Regions from separate parts of the Sphingomonas abietis genome, predicted to be linked through region 3. Evidence: riboswitches for the same ligand, from Rfam matches in the RefSeq annotation. Region 3 holds a riboswitch; each other region holds the start of a gene.
What was found. A riboswitch is a leader RNA that binds a small molecule or an ion and turns the genes downstream of it on or off. The one in region 3 is predicted to bind cobalamin.

Region 1: another riboswitch for cobalamin. It lies ahead of PBT88_RS15060 (TonB-dependent receptor plug domain-containing protein); the one in region 3 lies ahead of PBT88_RS01975 (acyl-CoA thioesterase).
Region 2: another riboswitch for cobalamin. It lies ahead of metE (5-methyltetrahydropteroyltriglutamate--homocysteine S-methyltransferase); the one in region 3 lies ahead of PBT88_RS01975 (acyl-CoA thioesterase).

What each region holds. Positions count from the first base shown of each region.
Region 1 is NZ_CP115174.1:3,184,787-3,189,332, reverse strand. Features, by position in the region: gene PBT88_RS15065 (phosphoenolpyruvate carboxykinase (GTP)) at 1-1,488, shown strand, start outside; cobalamin riboswitch at 1,557-1,782, shown strand; gene PBT88_RS15060 (TonB-dependent receptor plug domain-containing protein) at 1,957-3,933, shown strand; gene PBT88_RS15055 (ABC transporter substrate-binding protein) at 3,950-4,546, shown strand, end outside.
Region 2 is NZ_CP115174.1:1,579,160-1,583,705, reverse strand. Features, by position in the region: gene PBT88_RS07775 (L,D-transpeptidase family protein) at 1-1,098, shown strand, start outside; gene PBT88_RS07770 (hypothetical protein) at 1,113-1,418, shown strand; cobalamin riboswitch at 1,521-1,738, shown strand; gene metE (5-methyltetrahydropteroyltriglutamate--homocysteine S-methyltransferase) at 2,000-4,330, shown strand; gene PBT88_RS07760 (fatty acid desaturase family protein) at 4,416-4,546, opposite strand, start outside.
Region 3 is NZ_CP115174.1:396,455-401,000, reverse strand. Features, by position in the region: gene PBT88_RS01995 (nicotinate-nucleotide adenylyltransferase) at 1-16, shown strand, start outside; gene rsfS (ribosome silencing factor) at 13-417, shown strand; gene PBT88_RS01985 (23S rRNA (pseudouridine(1915)-N(3))-methyltransferase RlmH) at 428-850, shown strand; gene PBT88_RS01980 (murein hydrolase activator EnvC family protein) at 850-2,019, shown strand; gene PBT88_RS01975 (acyl-CoA thioesterase) at 2,050-2,799, opposite strand; cobalamin riboswitch at 2,947-3,159, opposite strand; gene PBT88_RS01970 (LysR family transcriptional regulator) at 3,218-4,114, opposite strand; gene PBT88_RS01965 (alpha/beta fold hydrolase) at 4,203-4,546, shown strand, end outside.

The sequences.
Region 1 (4,546 bases), 1.6 Mb from region 3:
GACGGCTGCATGAAGGGCCGCACCCTCTATGTGGTGCCCTATTGCATGGGGCCGATCGGATCGGAGCAGAGCGCGATCGGCGTCGAGCTTTCGGACAGTCCCTATGTGGTCGTCTCGATGAAGATCATGACGCGGATGGGGCAGCCGGCGCTCGACATGCTGGGCGACGACGGCTTCTTCGTCCGCTGCGTCCACAGCGTCGGGATGCCGCTGGCGGCGGGGCAGGCGGATGTGCCGTGGCCGTGCAACGACGACAAATATATCGTCCATTATCCCGAGACGCGCGAAATCTGGTCCTATGGTTCGGGCTATGGCGGCAATGCGCTGCTCGGCAAGAAATGCTTCGCGCTCCGGATCGCCAGCGTGATGGCGCGCGATGCCGGCTGGCTGGCCGAGCATATGCTGATCCTCAAGCTCACCAGCCCCGCCCGGCAGGTCCATTATGTCGCCGCCGCCTTCCCGAGCGCGTGCGGCAAGACCAACATGGCGATGCTGGAGCCGACCGTGCCGGGCTGGACCGCCGAGACGATCGGTGACGACATCGCCTGGATGCGCTTCGGCAGGGACGGCCGGCTCTATGCGGTGAATCCGGAAGCCGGTTTCTTCGGCGTGGCGCCGGGGACGGGGATCAAGACCAATAGGAATGCGGTCGATACGCTGTTCGCCAATTGCATCTTCACCAATACCGCGCTGACCGACGACGGCGATGTCTGGTGGGAAGGGCTGACCGATGCGCCGCCGGCCGTCGGCATGATCGACTGGCAAGGCCAGCGCTGGGATCCGGCCGCGGGCAAACCCGCCGCGCATCCCAATGCCCGTTTCACGGCGCCGGCCGATCAATGCCCGTCGATCGCCGACGAATGGGAAGATCCGGCCGGCGTACCGATCTCGGCGATCCTGTTCGGCGGGCGCCGGGCGACCGCGGTGCCGCTCGTCACCGAGGCGTTCGACTGGCAGCATGGCGTCTATCTCGCCGCCAACATCGCGTCGGAGGGCACCGCGGCGGCCGAGGGCAAGGTCGGCGAATTGCGCCGCGATCCGTTCGCGATGCTGCCCTTCTGCGGCTACAACATGGCCGATTATCTCGGGCACTGGCTGAAGATGGGCCGTTCGGCCGCCTCCAATCCGGGGCATCTGCCGCGCATCTATCTGGTCAACTGGTTCCGCAAGGGCGCCGACGGCAAGTTCCTGTGGCCGGGCTATGGCGAGAATAGCCGCGTGCTCAAGTGGATCGTCGATCGCATCGAGGGCGAGGCGGAGGCGATCGATACCCCGATCGGCCGGGTGCCGGCGCCGGCCTCGCTCGATCTCGACGGCCTTTCGCTCGAACCCGCGAAGCTTGCCGAACTGCTGGCGGTGGACGCGGATGTCTGGCGCGAGGAGGCCAGCCTGTCGGCGCGCGATCTCGCCAGGCTCGGCGATCGCGTGCCCCATGCGATCCGCGACGAGCAGGCGCGGCTGGAGCAGCGGCTCGGTGAACCCGCCTGAGCTTTTCTGTCTGGCGGATCGGCCGAATCCCGGTATAGGGCCGCCGCAAGGGGGAAGGGCTTCGGCCGATCCCCCGTGATCGCGCCGGTGCCCCGCGAGGGGCTTAATAGGGAACGCGGTGCGGGTGGTTCGCTGCCCTATTCCGTGGCTGTCCCTGCAACTGTAAGCGGAGAGCGCGATGCACTTCGGCCCCGTCCTCGCGGACGGGCCGGCCACTGGGCCTGACGGCCTGGGAAGGCGTGCATCGTGCGACGACCCGTGAGCCAGGAAACCTGCCGGCGATGAGGTCGCTCTTGCCTTGGCTCAGGGAGAAGCCACGGCACGGTTTGCCCGTCTGAGCGACGTGTGTGCGGCAGGGGCCGCATCGGTTGTGGGGGAGGGGTGCCACCGGCGCGCGTCTGTCCCTTGCGCCGGCCGTCCGCGACGGAAGCCCCCGCCCGAAGTCGCTCAGCGCCCGGGGGACAGATTTTGAAGACGACCATCGCCACCATCCTCGCGCTCGGCGCCGCCCTGCCGGCCATGCCGGCCTACGCGCAGAGCAATCCCGCCTTGCCCGGCACCGATGCCAATGGCGACACGATCGTCGTCACCGCGACCCGTTCCGGCGATGCGATCCCGACCGACCTGCTCGGCGCATCCGTGACGGTGATCGACGCCCAGGCGCTCGAACAGCGCCAGACCCGCGTGCTGTCGGATGCGCTGCGCGACGTGCCCGGCGTCGACGTCAGCCGTACCGGCGCGATCGGCGGCCAGACCCAGATCCGCATCCGCGGCGCCGAGGCGAACCAGACCATGGTGCTGGTCGACGGCATCGAGGTGTCCGATCCCTCGACCGGCGAGTTCGACTTCGGCACGATCCTCGCCGATCCCGCCGCGCGCATGGAGGTGCTGCGCGGCCAGCAATCCTCGCTCTATGGATCGGACGCGATCGGCGGCGTGATCAACTACATCACCGGCACCGGTGCCGAGGCGCCCGGCGTCTCGCTGCGCGCCGAGGGCGGCTCGATGGGCACGGTGGACGGGGCGGCCCGCGTCGCCGGGGTGAAGGGCGATCTCGATTACGCCTTCACCGGCACCGCGCTCCACACGCGCGGTTATCCGACCGCCGAGGGCGGCTCGCGCGATGTCGGGGCCGATCAGGTCGGCGCCTCCGGCAAGGCGATCTGGACGGTCGCGCCCAATTTCCACATCACCGCGGTCGGCCGCTACAATTACAGCGATGCCGATACCGATGATGCCGATGCGAGCGGCGTCACCGTCGATTCGCCCGGCACCCATTATCATTATCGCGGCATCTACGGTTTGGTGCGCGGCCAGCTCGACCTGCTCGACGGTCGCTTCACCAATGCGCTGACCGCCCAGATCGCCGACACCAAGCGCACCGATTACGACGTGGCGGACACCTATTCGCCGCGCGAGGGCCAGCCGATCGACGCGACCTACGGCACACATGGCCGTCGCCTCAAGGGCAGCTACGAGGGCGCTTTCCACTTCGGCACCGACGACATCAAGCAGGTCGCGACCGTCGCGGTCGATGCCAAGCGCGAGAGCGAGCGCACCACCATCACCCAATATGGCGCCTTCCTCGGCTGGCGGCACACCACCAATGTCGGCCTGGTCGGCGAATATGACCTGACCGTCCACGATCGCCTCGCGATCGGCGCCTCGGTGCGGCACGACTGGAACAACCGCTTCGGCGATCCCACCACCTATCGCGTGCAGGCGAGCTACAAGCTGGACACCGGCACCCGCGTCCACGCCGCGGTCGGCTCGGGCGTCAAGGATCCGAGCTTCAGCGAGCTGTTCGATTATTATGCCGGCATCTACATCGGCAATCCGAACCTCAAGCCCGAGAAGTCGCATGGCTGGGAAGCCGGTGTCGAGCAGGCGTTCCTCGATCGCCACATCACGATCGACGCGACCTATTTCGACAATCGCCTGAAGGACGAGATCACCACCACCTACAACGCGGCCGGCGAGCAGACCTCGGTCAACCTGCCCGGCCACACCCGCCAGCGCGGTGTCGAGGTCTCGGCGGCGGCACGGCTCGGCGACGGCTGGCGGATCGACGCGGCCTATACCTATCTGCACGCGCCGCAGTCGCTCGACGTGCTGGTCGGCACGGTGGAGACGCAGGCGCTGCGCCGCGCCAAGAACACGGCCAGCCTCAACCTCGGCTGGGCGCCGCCGCACCAGCGCTTCTCCGCCAATCTCGGCGTGCGCTACAATGGCGCGCAGAATGACGAGTTCTTCGGCACCTATCCGGGCTCGCTGGTGCGCCTCCACGGCTATACGCTGGTCAACATGGACGCGACCTACAACCTCACCGACAAGGTGCAGATCTTCGGCCGCGTCGAGAACCAGCTCGGCGAGCATTATGAGGATGTCTACACCTTCGCCACGCCGCGCCGCGCCGGCTATGGTGGCGTCCGGGTGAACTTCTGATCGGAACGATGATCTGATGCGCTGGTCGAGCGGCATCCTCGCGCTGGCCGTCGCCGCGTCTCCTGCGGGGGGCGTGGCGAAGCCGTGGCGGGTGATGTCGCTCAACCAATGCACCGATCAGCTGGTGCTGGCGCTGCTGCCGCCCGATCGCATCGCCTCGGTGACGTGGCTGTCGCGCGATCCCGAAACTTCGGTGATGGCGAAGGCGGCGATGCGGGTCGGGATCAACCATGGCGGTGCCGAGGAGGTGGTGCGGCAGAAGCCCGACCTGGTGATCGTCGGCAGCTTCACCACGCCGGCGACGACCGCCATGCTGCGCAGGCTCGGCTATCCGATCCTCGAAGTGCCCGAGGCGATGAGCTTCGCCGATATCCGTTCGGCGACGCGGCAGGTGGCGGCGGCGGTCGGTGAACCGGCGCGGGGCGAAGCCTTGATCGCCCACATGGATGCCGGTCTCGCGGCGCTGGCGCGCGAGACGGTGCGGCCGGTGCGGGTGGCGGCATGGGACGGGGCGGGATTCTCGGCCGAGAAGGGCTCGCTCTACGATGCGGTGCTGGGTGCCGCGGGCGCGATCAACCTCGCCGACGAGCCGCCGGCCTCTTCCTATGGCGCG
Region 2 (4,546 bases), 1.2 Mb from region 3:
TTCATCGCCGCCGTGCAGGCCGATACTCTGGCCGCGTGGATCGCCTCCTTGCCGCCGCCCTGGTCGGGTTACGACACGCTGCGGAAGGCGCTCACCAGCTATCGTTCGATCGAGCAGAGCGGTGGCTGGCCGACCGTTCCGAATGCGACCGGGCTCGTGCCCGGCGCCACCGGCGATGCCGTCGCGCTGCTGCGCCGTCGCCTCGCGATCGAGGATAGCGCGCTTCCCAAGGGGCCGGCCCGCTATGACGACGACCTGAGCGCCGCGGTCCAGCGCGCCCAGCGCCGCTACGGGCTGGAGCCGACCGGCACGATCGGCGCCGCCACCCTGGCCGCGCTCAACGTCAGCGCCCATGATCGCGTCCGCCAGATCGAGGCCAATATGGAGCGCTGGCGCTGGCTGCCGGCGGAGCTGCCCCAGCATCGCGTGCAGGTGAACATCGCCGCGGCGGTGCTGACCATGTTCGATGCCGACAAGCCGGTGATGTCGATGCGGGCTGTGACCGGCCGCCCCGGCGACGAGACGCCGATGCTCTCCTCGATGATCCACAGCATCGTGCTGAATCCGCCGTGGAACGTGCCGACCTCGATCGCCACCAAGGAATTATGGCCCAAGGAGCGCGCGCATCCGGGCTATCTCAAGGCGCACGGCTTCCGCGTCATCGGCACCGGCAGCGGCGCACGGCTCCAGCAGCAGGCCGGATCGAAGAGCGCGCTCGGCCGGGTGAAGTTCGATTTCGAGAATAGTTATGGCGTCTATCTCCACGACACCCCCTCGCAGAGCACCTTCGGGCGCTACAGCCGGCTGGCCAGCCATGGCTGCGTGCGGCTGGCGCATCCGGTCGAGCTCGCCAAGGCGATGCTCGATACCACGCCGGACTGGGGGCCGGACGCGGTGGACGCGGCGCTCGCCAAGGGCGACACGGTGCGCGCCCGGCTCGACATGCCGGTCGCGGTCTATCTGCTTTACTGGACAGCTTATGCCAATGCCGACGGCAAGGTGACCTTCCTCGCCGATCCCTATGGCTGGGACGGACAACTCGCCGATCGGCTGGCGACCAGCGCCAACCGCGCCAAGACCATGACCGCCGCCCAATGAGAAACGGGACCATCATGACCATCCGCTCTTCCGTGCTGATCCTGCTCGCCGGCATCACGCTCCTCGCGGGCTGCCACAAGACTCCTGAAGCACCACCCGAAAACCAGACCACGGAGCCGGCTGCGCCGCCGCCGCCCCTCCCGGTCGCGCCTGCGCCCGAGCCCGTGGTCGCACCGCCCAAGCCGGTGGTCGCCAAGCCCAAGCCCGCCCCCGAACCGACGGCGGATCAGCAGATGAGCGATGATGCCGATGCGGTGGGCATGACATCGCGCACCTCGTCAGCCGCCAATGACGCGAACGCAGCCGGTAACAGCCAATAGGCCACAGGGGACGCTTTCGGCCCCACGCAACGCAATCCTCATCGGGATATGAAGACATAAGGATGTCTTTATATCCCGATTGACAGCCACGCCGCGCCGGTGTCTAACCCGTCGCGTCGAGGTTCCCCGCTCCAGCGATGGCGGCGGGGCTAAGACGGGAAGCCGGTGGCGCCTTCGGGCGGAATCCGGCGCTGCCCCCGCAACTGTAAGCGGTGAGCGGCGGCCCCTTATCGTGTCACTGGCGGATCCGTCCGCCGGGAAGACCGGGGCCGGCGTGTTGACCCGCGAGCCAGGAGACCTGCCTCGTCGCGATAACGTTCCTCGGACGGGGGTGCCTCCGGTGGATCGCGCGACCAGCGCCTGGCGTCGTGCCTTCGCACGCGTCGACGATATCGCGCGATGTCCGCTCGGCCTTCCGCCCTCATTGTGGTGCAAGGCCGATGCTGATCCCTCTCCCCTTCTACCCGATCCGAATGCGCAGGCGCGTCGCGTCGGCCTGACGCGGCGCGCCCGCGCCCCCTCTCACCATCCGTCACGACCACAACGGCAGGCCGATCCTGGTTTGCCGAAGGAGAAGAATCATGTCCGTTCTCGTTTCCAATCTCGGCTTTCCGCGCATCGGCGCCCGCCGTGAACTGAAGACCGCCGTCGAGGCCTATTGGGCCGGCAAGACCGACAAGGCCGCCCTGCTCGATACCGCGCGCAGCCTGCGCGCCGCCACCTGGGAGCGACAGGCGGCGCTCGGCCTCGACATCATGCCCTCCGGCGATTTCTCCTTCTACGATCAGGTGCTGGATGCCAGCGTGATGGTCGGCGCGATCCCCGCCCTCTATCGCGCGCTGGGCACCGCGGATTCGCTGGAAATCTATTTCGCGATGGCCCGCGGCCTCCAGACCGGGACGCAGGACGAGGCAGGCTGCGCCCATAGCCATGGTGGCGCCGCCGCCGACGTTCCCGCGCAGGAAATGACCAAGTGGTTCGACACCAACTATCACTACATGGTGCCGGAGGTGACGCCGAACCAGTCGTTCCAGCTCAGCTCGACCAAGGCGGTCGACGAGTTCCGGGAGGCCAAGGCGCTCGGCCATCACACCCGCCCCGTGATCCTTGGCCCGGTCACCTTCCTGCTGCTCGCCAAGTCCAAGCAGCCGGGCTTCGATCCGCTGACGCTGCTGCCGGCGATCCTGCCCGTCTATGTCGATCTGCTCCGCAAGCTGCAGAATGAAGGCGCCGACTGGGTGCAGATCGACGAGCCGGCGCTCGTCCTCGATCTCGACGATCGCCAGCGCGCGGCCTTTGCCACCGCCTATGATCGCTTCGCCAACGAACTGACCGGCCTCAAGCTGATGCTGGCCACCTATTTCGGCGCGCTCGGCGACAATCTCGCCGCCACGCTGGCCCTGCCGGTCGCCGGCCTGCACGTCGATCTCGTCCGCGCGCCCGAACAGCTGGATGCCGTACTCGCCGGTGCGCGCGAAGACCTGCTGCTGTCATTGGGCGTGATCGATGGCCGCAACATCTGGAAGGCCGACCTCTCCGCCCTGCTCGACCGGCTCGAGCCGATCGCCAAGGCGCGGCGCAAGCTGCTGATCGCGCCCTCCTGCTCGCTGCTCCACACCCCGATCGATCTCGCGCTGGAAACCAAGCTCGATCCGCAGGTGAAGGACTGGCTCGCCTTCGCCGTGCAGAAGATCGAGGAATTGGCGCTGCTCGCCAAGGCGCTGAACGAGGGCCGCGGCGCCGTCGCCTACATGCTGGCCGCCAATCGCGCGTCGATCCACGCACGCCGGACGTCGCCGCTGACCAACGATCCGGCCGTCCGCGCCCGCCTCGCCACGGTCAATATCGACTGGACGCGACGCGCGGCGCCGTTCGCCGAGCGCATCCGCCAGCAGCAGGCGATCCTCGCCCTGCCGCCGCTGCCGACCACCACGATCGGCTCCTTCCCGCAGACCGCCGAGGTGCGGAAGGCCCGCGCCGCTTTTGGCAAGGGCGAGTTGGACGAGGCCGGCTATACGCGCTTCCTGCGCGAGGAAACCGAACGCGCGATCCGCTGGCAGGAGGAGATCGGCATCGACGTGCTCGTCCATGGCGAGTTCGAGCGCAACGACATGGTGCAATATTTCGGCGAGCAGCTGGCCGGCTTCGCCTTCACCAAGGCGGCCTGGGTGCAGAGCTATGGTTCGCGCTGCGTCCGCCCGCCGATCATCTATGGCGATGTCGCGCGCCCCACGCCGATCACGGTCGACTGGTGGGCCTATGCGCAGAGCCTCACCGACCGGCCGATGAAGGGGATGCTCACCGGGCCGGTGACGATCCTGCAATGGTCGTTCGTGCGCGACGACCAGCCGCGCTCGCAGACCTGCCGCCAGATCGCGCTCGCGATCCGCGACGAGGTGGTCGATCTCGAAGCCGCCGGCGCCAGGATCATCCAGATCGACGAGGCGGCGCTTCGCGAAGGCCTGCCGCTGCGCCGCGCCGAATGGGCGCATTATCTCGACTGGGCGGTGGAATGCTTCCGCATCACCGCCTCCGGCGTGGCGTCGCAGACCCAGATCCACACCCATATGTGCTATTCGGAGTTCAACGACATCATTGCCGCCATCGGGGCGATGGATGCGGACGTCATCTCGATCGAGACGGCGCGCTCCAAGATGGAGTTGCTGGAGGCCTTCGCCACCTACGCCTATCCGAACGAGATCGGGCCGGGCGTGTACGACATCCATTCGCCCCGCATTCCGGCGGCGGCGGAGATGGAAGAGCTGCTGATCAAGGCCGGCCAGCGGCTCGCGGCCGGGCAGCTCTGGGTCAATCCCGATTGCGGGCTCAAGACCCGCAAGTGGGAGGATGTGAAGCCGGCGCTCGTCAACATGGTCGAAGCCGCCAGGGCCGCGCGCGCCGCGCTCGCCTGACCCGATGAAGAGAAGGCGGCGATGCCCCCGCATCGCCGCCTTCTTCAGCCCGCCTTTCCCAGCCCGCCTCAGCGAATTCTCCGCCTCAGCGGCGCCCCATCGTGCTCCGGCCGATGCGGACCATCAGCTCCAGCGCGCCGCCATAATTGGTCTTGTGATAGGAGGATGTCTCACCCAGTTCCGCCGCGATGCGGCGATGGGCTTCGCCGAGCGCAT
Region 3 (4,546 bases):
GCCACCCGTGACATGACGGGCGGCCCCGCTGCATCACCCGAGGCCGACGCGCTTCATACGCTCATCCTGCAATCGCTGGATGACGATCAGGCCGTCGAAACCATCTCGATCCCGCTCGCCGGCAAGTCGAGCATTGCCGACTTCATGGTGATCGCATCGGGCCGGTCGAGCCGGCAGGTGTCCTCGATGGCCTCCAAGCTGGCCGAGAAGGTGAAGGGCCAGACCGGCCAGAGCCCCAAGATGGAAGGCCTCGCCGCCGCCGACTGGGTGCTGATCGACGCAGGCGACGTGATCGTCCACCTGTTCCGCCCCGAGGTCCGCAGCTTCTACAATCTGGAACGGATGTGGGCGTTCGGCGACGAAAGCGCCGCCACCGCGTCCCCCAGCAACCCGCCGGCCCCGCTGCCGGACGCCTGACGGCACCCCGTTGCTGCTGCACATCGTGGCGCGCGGGCGGATCGGGCGCAGCCCGGAGGCGGACCTGGTCGAGCGCTATCTGAAGCGCGTGACATGGCCCACCAAGGTCAGCGAACTGCCTGATGTCGGCGGGCGCGTGCCCGATGTCGCGCCGGGCACCCGGCTGGTCGTGCTTGACGAGACCGGGCGCGACCTGCCCTCGCGCGAGCTCGCCGCGATCCTCGGCCGCTGGCGCGACGACGGCGTGCGGGAAGTGCGTTTCCTGCTGGGCGCCGCAGACGGCCATGAGGCGCAGACGCGCGACAAGGCCGATCTGCTGCTTGCCTTCGGCAAGGCGACGTGGCCGCACATGATGGCGCGCGCGATGCTGGCCGAGCAATTGTGGCGGGCAGCCAGCATCCTCGCCGGCCATCCCTATCACCGCGAAGGCTGATGCACCGGCGGCGGATCCTGCTGGCGGCGACCGCGATCGCCGCACTGGCGACGACCGCGCAGGCCCCCGGCCTCGATGATGCGCGCGTCTCGCTGCTCGCCGCCAAGCAGGCCGCCGCCGCCGCCGAAGCCCATGCCGCCGCCCTCAGCCAGGCCGCGGAAGATGCCGGCGACGAGGCCGGGCGCGCCCGCGCCCATGCGGCGGCGCTGGGGATGCAGGTGCAGGCGGCGCAGGCCGACATCGCCGCCGCCCGGGCGCGCATCCGGCTGATCGCCACGCTTCAGCAGGCGGCACGCGATCGGATCGGCGACAAGCAGGGGCCGATCCTCAGCCTCGTTGCCGCCTTGCAGACGATGGCGCGCCGCCCGCCGGCGCTCGCCATCGCCCAGCCTGGTTCGATCGACGATATCGTCCATATCCGGCTGCTGCTCGCCGATACCCTGCCGGTGATCCAGGCCCGCACCGCCGGGCTGCGCGCCGATCTCGACCGGCAGACCCAGCTGCGCGGCGATGCCGAGCGGGCGATCGCCGCTCTCGCCGCCAGCCAGACGCTGCTCGGCCAGCGGCAGGCCGAACTCGGCAAGGTCGAGCAGACCGCCCTTCGCCGATCGCAACGGCTCGCCGATCAGGCGGCCGACGAACGGCAGCATGCCCTCGGTCTCGGCGAGGAAGCGCGCGACGCCGCCGACCGGATGCAGACGCTGGAAAATGCCGGCGACGTGCGCGCCCGCCTCGCCAGGCTGCCCGGCCCCGAACTGCGCCCGGCCGGCGCCGACGACGCCCTGCCCGGCGCCGATGGCCCGCCGCGCTATGCGCTTCCGGCATCGGGCGAGGTCGCGACCGGATTCGGCGAGGTCGCCCCGTCGGGCGTGCGATCGCGCGGCCTGACGCTGGCCACCGCGCCGGGCGCCAGGGTCACGGCCCCGGCCGCGGGTATGATCGTCTTCGCCAAGCCCTTCCGCAGCTATGGCCAGGTCGTCATCATCGCCCATGGCGGCGGCTGGACGACCACCGTGACCGGGCTTGCCGCGATCGACGCGAAGGTCGGCCAGCGCGTGGCGCGGGGCGATGCCCTGGGCACTGCCGGCGCGAGCGTGCCGCTGATCACCACCGAATTGCGGCGCGACAACCACCCGATCGACATCGTCGCCATGGCCCAGGCGAACTGATCCGGGACGTCACGCCATCGGGATCACCGGTCAGCCGGCCGACACGGCCTGCGCGACGGAGGCGTGGTGCGGCGTCGGGCGGCCATGCTCGTCCACCGACACCATCGTGAACGCCGCCGTCGCCGCATGACGGCGTTCGCCGGTCAGCAGATTCTCCGCCCACAATTCGATCCCGATGCGGATCGAGCTGCGCCCGGCCTTCTGCACCTCCGAGATCGTCTCGATCATCTCGCCCTCGCGGATCGGCGAGCGGAAATCGATGCGATCGGAGGCCGCCATCACGATCACCGCGCGGCTGAACCGGGTCGCCGCGATGAACGCCGCCTTGCCCATCAGCTTGAGCGCATCGCCGCCATAGAGCGTGCCATAATGGTTGGTCTGGGTCGGGAAGACGATATCGACCATGCGCAGCCGGCCATCGGCGGCGGCGGCGAGGGCCGCGACCGGCGGCAGCGGCAACCGCGTCTCCGGGCCCTTGACCGCGACCAGCGTGAACGTCCCCCGCGTGCAGAGCCGGCGTTCCGCGCTGACCGTGCCCTCGGCGATCAGCTCGACCTCGATGTCGATCGAACTGCGCCCGACGCGGACGACATGGCCGCTCGCCTCGATGATGTCGCCGGTGTGGGCGGGCGCCGCGAAATCGATCTTCTCGGACGATGCCGTCACGAACGGCGCACGGCCGTGACGGGCCGCGACCAGAAACGCGATCTTGTCCATATGCGCCAACGCGACGCCGCCGAACAATGTGCCGTGGTGATTGGTATCACCCGGAAAAACCATGTCGATCAGTTGGATCGATGTGCCGTCGCCTGCTACCGCCATAGGTCTCGCTTCGCTCGCGCAATGCGGTCGGGCGCCGACGCGCGGCCAGCCGGGCACCCCGCGCAGGCCGATAGTCCGGCGGCCAGACCGGACACCCCGCCGGTGGTCGTTATCGCGTCGGAGGCAGGTCTCCTGGCTTGCGGATCGTCACGACCACCCAGGCCTTCCCGGCGCCGCACGGCACCAGTGACACCGAACAGGGTTGTCGCTCACCGCTTACAGTTGCGGGGGCAGCACCGGAATCCGCACCGGAGTGCATCACCGATTTCCCGTCTTAGCCTCATCCATGGGATGAGGAACCTCGACGCCCCGTCCTTCGCAACCGCACGCACCTGCGTCAAGCGCGTCCGTCCGGTTGCGCGCCATCCGGTCAACTTCACCCGACCACATGGGCATGGCTGCGCGCTTCGGAGAGGAAATGACGGCCAGCGGGGGACAGGCTCTTGTGTCGATAGGCGATCGCCATCCGGACGATGGGCTGCACATCGCTCAATTCGCAATAGCTCACGCCCTGGATCATCACCATCCGCATCGCCGCCGGCACCAGCGAAACCCCCAGTTCCGCCGCGACGAACGCCAGAACCGACGCGATCTGCGGCGCCGACTGGCCCAGTTCCGGCTCGAAGCCCGCCGTGCGACACGCCACCACCGCCGCATCGAAGATGCTCGGCCCCATGTCGCGCGGGGTCAGGACGAAGGCCTCGCCGGCCAGTTCCGACAGCGCCAGCACGCCGCGGGCCGCGGCGGGATGCGCCGATGGGAGAGCGGCCACCATCGGCTCCTCGTCGAGCACGTCGATGTGCAGACCGTCGAGTTCGACGGCATCCGGGCGGAGGAACGCCGCATCGAGCAGATCCTCCTGAAGCGAGGCGATGAGATCGAGCGAATTGCCTTCGCGCAGCGTCAGCTCGACGCCGGGAAAGCGGCGGCGATAGGCGCGGATGATGCTCGGCACGATCGGATTGAACGCCGCCGATCCGGTGAAGCCCACCCGCAGCGCCCCCATTTCGCCGCGAGCGGCGCGCTGCGCGCCGTGGATCGCAGCCAGCGCCAGATCGGGAAAATTGCGGACGCCGGCATAGAAGGCCTCGCCCGCCTCGGTCAGTTCCGCGCCCTGTGGGATGCGATGGAACAGCCGGGTGCCGATCTCGTCCTCCAGATCCCGGATCTGCTGGCTCAGCGGCGGCTGGCCGATGCCCAGCCGCCGGGCCGCGCGGGTGAAATTCCCCTCCTCGGCGACCGCCAGAAAATAGCGGACATGTCGCAACTCCATCGCTATCTCCAAAACATATCATGTTCGCCGATTCGAGATATTAGACAGATATCGACGGCGGCGCCACATGCGTGTCCGGAGACATTGCATGTTCACTGATTTTGAAGCGTTCGGCCTCGTTCACTCTCATCATGACGAGGGCTTCGACGGCCCCTTCGACCAGCCCGACATCGGCGAGATGATCGAAGCCCGGGACATGCTGACGCCGACCGTGTTCCTCCCCGGCCTGCTCTGCGACGCCAGCCTGTGGCGGACCCAGATCGACACGCTGGCGGGCAGCGTCGCGCCGATGGTCGCCGACCTGACCCTGGATGACAGCATCGCCGCCATGGCGCGGCGGGTGCTGGCATCGGCGCCGAACCGCTTCGCGTTGGTCGCGCTCTCGATGGGCGGCTATGTCGCGCTCGAAATCATGCGCCAGGCGCCCGAGCG